2 regions of the Priestia sp. P5_B4 genome follow, and region 2 is predicted to be linked to the other one. Evidence: riboswitches for the same ligand, from Rfam matches in the RefSeq annotation. Region 2 holds a riboswitch; the other holds the start of a gene.
The links. Region 2 has a riboswitch for thiamine pyrophosphate ahead of thiC (phosphomethylpyrimidine synthase ThiC). Riboswitches for the same ligand answer to the same signal wherever they lie in the genome.
Positions count from the first base shown of each region.

Region 1 (5,192 bases), on a different contig from region 2:
CAGCTTTTTCCCTAACAAAGCATCAGCCATAATTTTTCCAGTTGCAGCACTTAATAAAATACCGTTTCGGTAGTGGCCAAACGCCATGTGTAGATTCGCTATTTCAGGGTGCTCTCCTAAATAAGGCCAGCCATCATTTGTTTGTGGACGAAGACCAGCCCATGCTTTTTCAAATGTGGCTTCTTTAATAGCTGGCAGAAGCGCCGAAGCTTTATTCAGCAAAAATTGAATACCTTGTGCAGAAACCGTCTTGGTAAAGTCATGCTGTAGCTTAGTTGCCCCGATTACGATTCTTCCACCAGTCTTAGGCACTAAGTAAAAACCTTCATCTAAAAAAATCGTTTTAGAAAGCAGCGGCTTATGACTTCGAAGAGCAATACACTCCCCTTTTACGGGAAACACGCGACCTAAATGTTCAGAAGAAATAAAGCGTTTAGCCCATGAGCCTGCTGCAATAACTACTTTTTCTCCGTAAAAAGAGCCTCTGGACGTCTGTACACCTTTTACTGTTTCATTTTCCATAATAAGAGAATGAACATCACAGTATTCGAATATATCTGCTCCGTGATACAAGGCTCCATGAGCAAGAGCTTGCGTTAACTTAGCCGGAGCTAGCTGGCCGTCCCCCGGTATTGTAATGGCTCCGTATATGTCTGGAGAGAGACCAGGTTCTAACAAACGCGCTTCTTTTACATCGATCCATCTTACATGTTCATCCCATCGGTGGTGCTGAGCGGCTTTTTTCTTTAATACGTGTGCATCTTCTTCTGTTACAGCGACTTTTAATAAGCCTTTTTGAATGAGCTCTACGTCGATGGCCGTTTTTTCTTTTAGTTCCTTCACCAGCTCAGGAAACATGCTTCTGCTCTTAATAGCAAGGTCTAAAAGAGGACCTTCTTCATCAATTTCAGCTTGAGCACCTAAAATACCAGCTGCTGCACTTGAAGCTTCACAACCAATTTGATTTCGTTCAAGAATGGCCACTGATGCTCCTTGTTTTGACAAATGATAAGCGATAGAAGAGCTGATTATGCCTCCTCCGACTAACAGTACATCATAATGCTGCTTCATTTTCTCCACCTCCAGATGTCCATATATGAGAATATTGTTTAATCGCTTTAAGAGGATTTTGCGCAAGCATGACACCAGACATCACAGCTATACCGTGTGCTCCTGTTTGAAGCACCTCTTTGGCATTTACAGGTGTAATTCCTCCGATGGCAATAACCGGTATCTGTACAGCATCTACTACTTCTTTTAGTGCTGCTACCCCTCGATTTTTTAATCCTTTTTTTGAATGTGTTGAATAAATATGTCCGTATAGAATGTAGTGAGCACCATCTTTTTCAGCTTCTAAAGCCTCTTCCACAGAGTGAACTGATTTTCCGACAATAAGAGAAGGAAATACGTCTCTAACACACGAAACATCTAAACTATGATAGGCAAGCTGTACGCCTTTTGCTTTTAAAGCATGCGCTACATCAACTCGGTCATTTACAATAATTTTAGAGAGACAAAATGGCAGGCTTTCTAGCAAACATTGAATCTGCTTTGCCGTTTTCTTTTTTTCTCTAATATGAATGGCACCCGCAAAAGGCTCAATAGCCGTTAAAATGTCCCGAACCTCTTCAATTGGCTGCTTATCTGTTGTAACGACATGAAATTTAGGAATATCCATATGATCGAAACCTTTCCGTTCAGAATAAAGAGAAATTTCAATCACTTCATCTTGTGTAGAGGGCTTTATTACATACAAAAAAACCACTCTACAACGTAGAGTGGTTAGCATGCATCGTTATGTAAACATGATCGCCACTTCCCTACGCTGGTACAAGCCAGATCAGGTTCAAAGGGTCCGAAATACATTCGTCTCAGCTTCAAAAAGCTCCCCTAGTGATTGCTATTTATTGATTTTGTTTTCGCACTTAAAATTATAACACAACTAGATGTAAATACAATATCTCTTTATGCTCTTACGGCTCTCTTCCTTTTATAGATGTATCTTTTAAGCTTCTTTACTAAGTAAGAGGTCCGGCGCACCGCATCATTCTGCTTTTTAAATGATTAGTAATCGGTATAGTCGTCAAATTCTTCCTTGTCTTTTTCCTTTTTCCGATCCCATATAAACAGCAGGAGTAACATAATAAAAGTTAGAATATAAAAACCGTAAAAAATAAATGCCGCCACAACATTTATAAATAAAAATAAAAAACCGATGATCTGACCTGCAACAGCTACAATCAACAAAATGTATTTCCAAACTTCTGCTTTTCTATCCATTCTCTACTTCTCCGTCTTTTTGTTTTTCCCTACTAGAAACGTTCTCTTTACTTAAATAAAAACGTTCCTGCCAGTAAACCGACTGTAAATAAACCAACTGTTCCAAATGCTGAAATCCCCACGTACGCCAGCATTTTCCGATAAGATTTTTCTCGAATTAACTGTACGGTTTCCACACTGAACGTTGAAAAAGTGGTAAAGGCACCAAAAAAACCAATGCCAATCATTAAAAATATTGAATCATCATAAGCATGACTCGGAACCTTTCCATAATAACTACCGTAAAAAAGACCAAGCCCAAACGCACCGAGCAAGTTTACAAACAGCATTGATACTGGAAAAGGAGGGTTTGAAACTGTTTTTGTAACTTTTAAACCCAAAAGATAACGGCATATTCCTCCAGCTGCCCCGCCAAGTGCCAAGCTCACTATGCTCATTTACTTCACCTCATGTACTTTCACTAAATTTTTCCCTGCCGCTTCACCGCATAGATAGCCTGCTAAAGCAAGAAGGATTCCACCTACTAAAGAGACCATTACATAAATGGCTCCCCAAAATAAATGGTACTGAGTGAGAGAAATGACGTCTCCTGCAAACGTTGAATACGTTGTAAAACCGCCGCATACGCCAACTCCTAGTCCAAGCTTTATCCATTCTTTTGGCTTTTTCCACACAAAAAATCCTGTTAATAGGCCTAGTATGAAGCTTCCTAATAGGTTTTCAATTACCGTTCCTATTGGATAGCCCGTATATAATAAGGAAAGATTCAGCAAATAACGTGCATATGTACCAGCGATAGCACCAAAGGCAATTGAGATTAAGTTTATGGCTTTCATCATATCGCTCCGTTTCATAAATTCTTCTTTAAGTGTACCATAAGGAATTTATTTCTACCTTAACATTTAACTATATGTTTATTGCACCAAAAGTCATGAAAAAATGAAAGAGAAAATCGTCGCATGAAACTTCCTTTTTGCTCCTCAAATCTCCCTTAAAAATCCACTTAATCCAAATTTTAAAATCTTTCTGTATCCTTATGACAAACCGTGTATAGAAGGTATATTTCCCTTATTTTAAGTCACATTAATCGTATAAGTTTTTTTTGTTGACTTTTGCTGTGTTCTTGTTTAGTATCACAGAGTATCATTTCCTATCAGAATACTAGGGGGTTTAGAAAATGAAGAAATTTGCTGCACTTTTGTCGCTACTATTAGCTTTCACAGTTGTGCTTGCCGCATGCGGTTCTAGCTCAAAAAATGAAGCAAACAATGGAGACAATAAATCTTCACAAGAGGATTTATATAATAAAGTGAAAAAAGATGGCGTATTAACAATTGGAACTGAAGGTACATACCCTCCGTTCACTTTTCATGATGACAAACAAAAGCTAACTGGGTTTGATGTAGAATTGGCTCAAGAAGTAGCTAAACGTCTTGGCGTAAAAGCTGAGTTCAAAGAAACACAGTGGGATGGCATGTTTGCCGGATTAGATGCTAAACGCTTTGACATGATTGCTAACGAAGTGGGTATTCGTGAAGATCGTCAAAAGAAATACGATTTCTCTGATCCATACATCCAGTCAGGCGCTGTATTAATTGTTCGTAAAGACGAAAAAGATATTAAATCATTTAAAGATTTAAAAGGAAAAAAATCAGCGCAGTCATTAACAAGTAACTATAAAGACATGGCTCAATCTTATGGTGCAAACATTACGAGTGCTGAAGGTTTTGCTCAAGCAGTAGAACTAATGAGCGCAAACCGTGTTGATGCTACAATCAACGATAAATTATCGTTCCTTGACTATAAGAAAAAGCACCCTAACGCACCTATCAAAATCGCGGATGAAAAATCCGATGGTGCTGCAAGCGGCTTTATGTTTAGAAAAGACAGCGGTAAGTTAGTGGATGAAGTAAACAAAGCATTGAAAGATATGAAAAAAGACGGAACATACGCAAAAATTTCTAAGAAATGGTTTGGCGAAGATGTTTCTCCTAAATAATATTTTTCCTGATGGAGAGCGATTGAATCAATTGATTTCAATCGCTCAATCATCTCTCTTACCAATGCTAAAGGGAGCTATTCAATATTCTATTCCACTAACATTAATAAGCTTTGCCATAGGCATTGTGTTAGCTGTTTTAACAGCACTTGCTCGCTTGTCGTCAAGTAAGGTATTAAACATGATTGCACGTGTATATGTCTCAATTATTCGTGGAACGCCTTTGCTTGTGCAATTATTTATCATTTTCTACGGATTACCTAACTTAGATATAACAATTGATCCATTTATCTCTGCTGTTATTGGATTTTCATTAAGTGTAGGTGCTTATGCATCTGAAATTATCCGAGCAGCAATTCAATCTATTCCTAAAGGACAGTGGGAAGCTGGCTACTCACTTGGTATGACCTATTCCCAAGCGTTAAGACGGATTATCTTACCGCAAGCAGCACGTGTATCGATTCCGCCATTATCTAACTCTTTTATTAGTCTTATTAAAGACACGTCACTTGCATCGCTTATTCTTGTTTCTGAAATGTTCCGTCAAGCTCAAGAAATTGCTTCAACTAACTATGAGTTTTTACTTCTTTATAGTGAAGCAGCGCTCTTGTACTGGATTATGTGCACAATCTTATCCATTATCCAAGGACGCATTGAAATAAGACTAGATCGTTACGTATCTAAATAACCGTTTCAAGTAGCTAAAGGAGTTTTTTATATGATTAATATCAAAAATTTGCATAAATCATTCGGTGATTTGCAAGTATTAAAAGGGATTGATTTGGAAGTTGAACAGGGCAAGGTAATTGTATTAATCGGCCCTTCTGGATCCGGTAAAACAACTTTTTTACGTTGCTTAAATCTGTTAGAAATCCCAACAGACGGTACGATTGAACTTGATAAAAAAAGCATG
Region 1 covers NZ_JBFULJ010000018.1:6,321-11,512, reverse strand. The annotation lists gene thiO (glycine oxidase ThiO) at 1-1,071, opposite strand, end outside; gene AC1DRF_RS04230 (thiamine phosphate synthase) at 1,055-1,678, opposite strand; TPP riboswitch at 1,801-1,902, opposite strand; gene AC1DRF_RS04225 (hypothetical protein) at 2,065-2,280, opposite strand; gene crcB (fluoride efflux transporter CrcB) at 2,328-2,717, opposite strand; gene AC1DRF_RS04215 (fluoride efflux transporter FluC) at 2,718-3,134, opposite strand; gene AC1DRF_RS04210 (amino acid ABC transporter substrate-binding protein) at 3,458-4,279, shown strand; gene AC1DRF_RS04205 (amino acid ABC transporter permease) at 4,263-4,967, shown strand; gene AC1DRF_RS04200 (amino acid ABC transporter ATP-binding protein) at 4,998-5,192, shown strand, end outside.
Region 1: linked by a shared signal. The riboswitch ahead of AC1DRF_RS04230 (thiamine phosphate synthase) and the one ahead of thiC (phosphomethylpyrimidine synthase ThiC) in region 2 are both predicted to bind thiamine pyrophosphate.

Region 2 (5,192 bases):
TAAAACGATCTATACGTTGTCATACGTTTTTTACAGTCAATAAAACTAAACAGAAGTCTTACTTTTACTTAACTTTATACTGCACAAATATTAATTTACTATTTTTCGACACGTTTTGTCAATACCCATGTTTATAAAACGCTTTCAAAAGGCGATAATATATATTTATACAAAAAAGCTATTGCAATGTTGCAATAGCTTTTTCTTGCTCTTTGAGTCTCTATTAGAAGTTTAAGGGACTAAAGAACACGCATGTTTATTTTATAAAAATACAAAATATAGAATAGCTGCTAACACAATTCGATATAGTGCAAACGGTACTAATTTGATACGATTAATTAATTTCAGGAAAAAGCGAATAGACACCAGCGCAAAAATAAAGGCGCTGATAAAACCAGCAATAAAAAACGGTAGTGCATCTGATGTGAAATACTGCCAGTTTTTAACCAATGAAAGTCCACTTGCTCCTGCCATGATTGGCACTGCCATAATAAATGTAAAATCTGCCGCTGCCTTATGGCTCATTCCAAGAAGAACCCCTCCTGAAATCGTTGAGCCTGAACGAGAAAAACCTGGCCAAAGAGCAATACATTGAAACAGTCCTATACCCAGTGCTTGTCCATAAGACATTTGGTCCACCGTCTCTACACGCGGACGTTTAGGTCCAAACAAATCTGCTAGAATCATTAATACAGCTCCGACTACTAAGCCAATTAGCACCGTATTTAAAGAAAACAAATGTTCATCAATGTAATCATCAAACAAAAGACCTAACACTCCTGCGGGTAACAGACCAACAATTACTTGCATTAAATTCAAGCGATTTGTCGGTCCAATTGGAGCGGCTGGCTTTTTTCCCAATCCTAATAAATTAATGAAACGATCTTTAAAAATAACTACTACTGCTAAGATCGACCCTAGCTGAATAACAATTTTAAATGTATTAGCTACGGGAGATGAAAATAATTCTTTTGAATTTAACCACAGGTCATCCACAATAATCATATGCCCAGTTGACGAAACAGGAGCAAACTCTGTTAAACCTTCTACAATCCCTAAAATGATTGCTACAATAATTTCCCACATAAAGCTATATACCTTGCCTTTCTTTCAAATTAATAAGCTTATCGCTTCGTTTTCCATGCTCAACTATTTTCCTATTTTGACACTTGCTTTTTTATCATAATTGTTAAAACTATGAAATACAATGTGTATTTGCAAAAAGATAAGAATCTTTAATAATTTGTAATAAAAACCTTACATGCTATAACCAAAAAACAAGATATCAGCTTTTATTTGTTTTAAAAAGCAGTCGCTATGTTCGGTATAAAATCCAGGCCCTTAGCTAAAAATGAATCATCTAGACTATTTTTCTTTAGTGTGAAAAAATGACTAAATGATTATGTTTTTTCCATCCCCTTTACTGTCATCTATCATTTTAATCAACTAGTGCTTGCTTATACGACATATCCCCTAAGTAATTTGAAACTTTTTTCTCTCTTTTCTCGTATATAGTAGTATCTTTTTTAGGAGGCTTTTTACTATGAATGGAAATGTACGTACAATGAAATGGGTCACTGCTGGGTATGAAGCCTTGCTGGGAATTCCTTTAATTGGCGCGGGGATTGTTATGGGCTTTAGTTATACTCCTCTTTTTATTGGATTTATTCTTCATGCTATCACACTCATTTTAGCTAATAGACGAGGGTTATCTGCGTATGGAAACATACTAGGGATTGTTACTTCACTGGTTGCTTGGATTCCATTTTTAGGGTTTGTTATGCACATTATTACAGCTATTGTGATTGCAATCGATGCTGCTAGACAACGTTGATTGTCTAGCTTTTTTTATTTAAGGGTTGATTTTTTACCGAATGATGGTAAACTTAAGCCGTAAATTGAATAATTTGAATGTTATTTCTACTAGGGGTGTCTGATAGCTCAGACTGAGAGAAGAGTGCTATAAAACTCTTTAACCCTTTGAACCTGATTTGGGTTATACCAGCGGAGGGAAGTAGTCTTGAAAAGAATAGTATATGTTTATTCTTTTTTCGCCTATTCCATCGGGTTCTGTCTATCACAGAACCCGATTTTTTTATGGTTCGGTATAGCTACACTTTATGCGAAACCGGAGGAATATGTAATGTCAAAACAAAATGTATCAGTTTCTATGAAAAAGCCTTTTCCAAACAGTCACAAAGTATATGTCCAAGGATCCAGAGAAGATCTTAAAGTGCCTATGCGTGAAATCCATCAGTCTCCTACTACAGGATCTTTTGGGGAAGAAGAAAATAATCCCGTACGTGTATACGACACGAGTGGTGTTTATACAGATCCCTGTTATGAAATTAATTTACAAAAAGGATTACCGGCTCTGCGCGAAAAGTGGATTGCAGAACGAAACGATGTAGAAACATATCAAGGCCGTACGGTTCAGCCACAGGATAACGGTTATTATGATGGTGATCCAAGAGATCAGTACGAGCGCTTTATCACTAATCGTTTACCTTTGCGCGCGAAAAAAAATCAAAATGTAACGCAAATGCACTATGCGAAAAAAGGAATCATCACGCCCGAAATGGAATTTATCGCTATTCGTGAACAGATGGATCCTGAAGTCGTGCGTGAAGAAGTAGCAAGAGGACGTGCCATTATCCCTAATAATATCAATCACCCTGAGAGCGAACCGATGATTATCGGCCGCAAATTCCACGTAAAAATCAATGCTAATATCGGAAATTCAGCTATTCGTTCAGCTATTGAAGATGAAGTAGAAAAAATGACATGGGCAACGCGTTGGGGAGCCGATACAATTATGGATTTATCAACAGGAAAGGATATCCACACAACGCGCGAATGGATTATCCGCAACTCGCCTGTTCCTGTAGGGACTGTTCCTATTTACCAAGCGCTTGAAAAAGTAAAAGGTGTRGCAGAAGATCTAACGTGGGAAGCATATCGCGATACATTAATTGAACAAGCGGAGCAAGGTGTTGATTACTTTACTATTCACGCAGGTGTTCTTTTACGCTATATTCCTCTAACAGCGAAACGTACGACAGGTATTGTTTCACGCGGAGGATCCATCTTGGCGCAGTGGTGTTTAGCTCATCATGAAGAGAACTTTTTATATACTCGCTTTGAAGAAATCTGTGAAATCTGTAAAGCATACGATATTTCTATTTCGCTTGGCGATGGGCTGCGTCCTGGTTCCATTGCAGATGCTAATGATGAGGCACAGTTCGGTGAATTAGAAACGCTTGGTGAACTAACTAAAATTGCTTGGAAACACGATGTTCAAGTTATGATTGAAGGCCCTGGACATGTCCCTATGCACCTCATCAAAGAAAACGTAGATAAACAAATGGAAATATGCCAAGAAGCTCCCTTCTATACTCTTGGACCGCTTACAACCGACATCGCTCCAGGCTATGACCATATTACATCAGGTATCGGGGCTGCAATGATTGGCTGGTTTGGGACAGCTATGCTTTGCTACGTAACGCCAAAAGAACATTTAGGTCTGCCAAATAAAGAAGACGTTCGAGAAGGCGTTATCACCTATAAAATTGCTGCGCATGCCGCTGACCTAGCAAAAGGCCATCCAGGAGCACAAAAACGCGATAACGCGCTGTCTAAAGCAAGATTTGAATTTAGATGGAATGATCAATTTAACCTGTCACTAGATCCAGAGCGCGCAAAAGAATATCACGATGAAACACTTCCCGCTGAAGGTGCTAAAACAGCCCATTTCTGTTCAATGTGTGGACCTAAATTCTGTTCGATGCGTATTTCTCAAGATATTCGTAACATGGCTCAAGAAAATGAAAAAGATGTAAACGAAGTAAGAAAAGAAGGAATGAAAGAAAAAGCTAAAGAGTTTGTTAACAGTGGTTCAAATATCTATCAATAATGAAGTAGAACAGCTTAAAGAACAAATTAAGCAGCTTGAAAGAAAGTTATTATTTGTTCAGCAAAATTGTCAGCACATTATCGTTGAATCCTCACATTCTTCCGTAAGGCGCTGCATTAAGTGTTTCTATCAACAAGAGGCAGTGGCTAGGACAAAAGTATTTTAGTTGAAGAAAGATCCGAACGATTAATCGTTCGGATCTTTTCATTGTGATGGTAAACGTAGACTTCATATCTGTAGCTGCTTTCTAGCTATTGATTCAGTTATGTCTCCATCTCTTTATCTTTTTTTGAAACGTGCTTTCAGCACGTTCTTGACCCAATATAGTATTTTAATAATAACCCAGCCTATAAATGTACCTAGCGTATTCAAAAAGATATCATCAATATCAAATACTCGTTCCGTTAGCTTGTACTGTAAAATTTCAATCAGAAAACTGATTAAGAAACCCGTCGTAAACACTTGAATAAAACCGTCAAACCACTTCATAAACAAAGGAATAAACATTCCAAGCGGCGCAAACATCAAGATATTCCCCAGTATATTTGTCAGAGTGAGCATTATATTCCCGCTGTCCCACATCAGACGGATCGTGCTAAATAAATCCAAGTTCATTGCTTTTCCGTAAACATGTTCGTTTTCCCGTATGAGAGTAGCATAAATGACCACTGCTGTATACACAATAAATAGAATGAACATGACTTTTTTAACGATTGACCTGATGCTTACATTCACTTCAACATCACCTTCTTTGACTCCCAAAACCATTTATTATTATCTATATGTACCCGTCCACTGCTTTCATTCGTAGTGAATGCATTTACATGCTTTTTTATCCTATCACATCAATAAATAAATACAATTCCCTTTTTATTATTTTGTAAACTAAAATTTTTTCACTTAAAAAAGCCATGCTTTTCGCATGACTTTTGTTAATTAATAATTCCACGATGGATAATTTCCACTTGTACTTTCGGATTAATCGAGATGTTTTTATAATCCTGTCTCCATTTAAGCCTTTCCCATATACTCGGATGATAAGCGGCTACTTCTCTTCCTATTTCAAGAAAATCGCAGTTAGCTTTTTGCAACTTTACAACTACTTTTTCTGCTTTCTTTTGTAGAACTTTTTCAATTTCTTCCTGTACATTTTTTATTAATGCAGGGGATGACATTTCGTTTTTAGTGAATTCATTAATGCTTACTTTTACATGTAGTGGTATGGTCACTTTTACCCCGTGAATCGCATCCGGCTTAACGTTCATCTTTGCTTTAGCGT
Region 2 covers NZ_JBFULJ010000011.1:14,170-19,361, reverse strand. The annotation lists gene AC1DRF_RS03030 (undecaprenyl-diphosphate phosphatase) at 262-1,086, opposite strand; gene AC1DRF_RS03025 (hypothetical protein) at 1,544-1,834, shown strand; TPP riboswitch at 1,916-2,030, shown strand; gene thiC (phosphomethylpyrimidine synthase ThiC) at 2,144-3,913, shown strand; gene AC1DRF_RS03015 (hypothetical protein) at 3,891-4,079, shown strand; gene AC1DRF_RS03010 (VanZ family protein) at 4,193-4,681, opposite strand; gene AC1DRF_RS03005 (Ger(x)C family spore germination protein) at 4,846-5,192, opposite strand, start outside.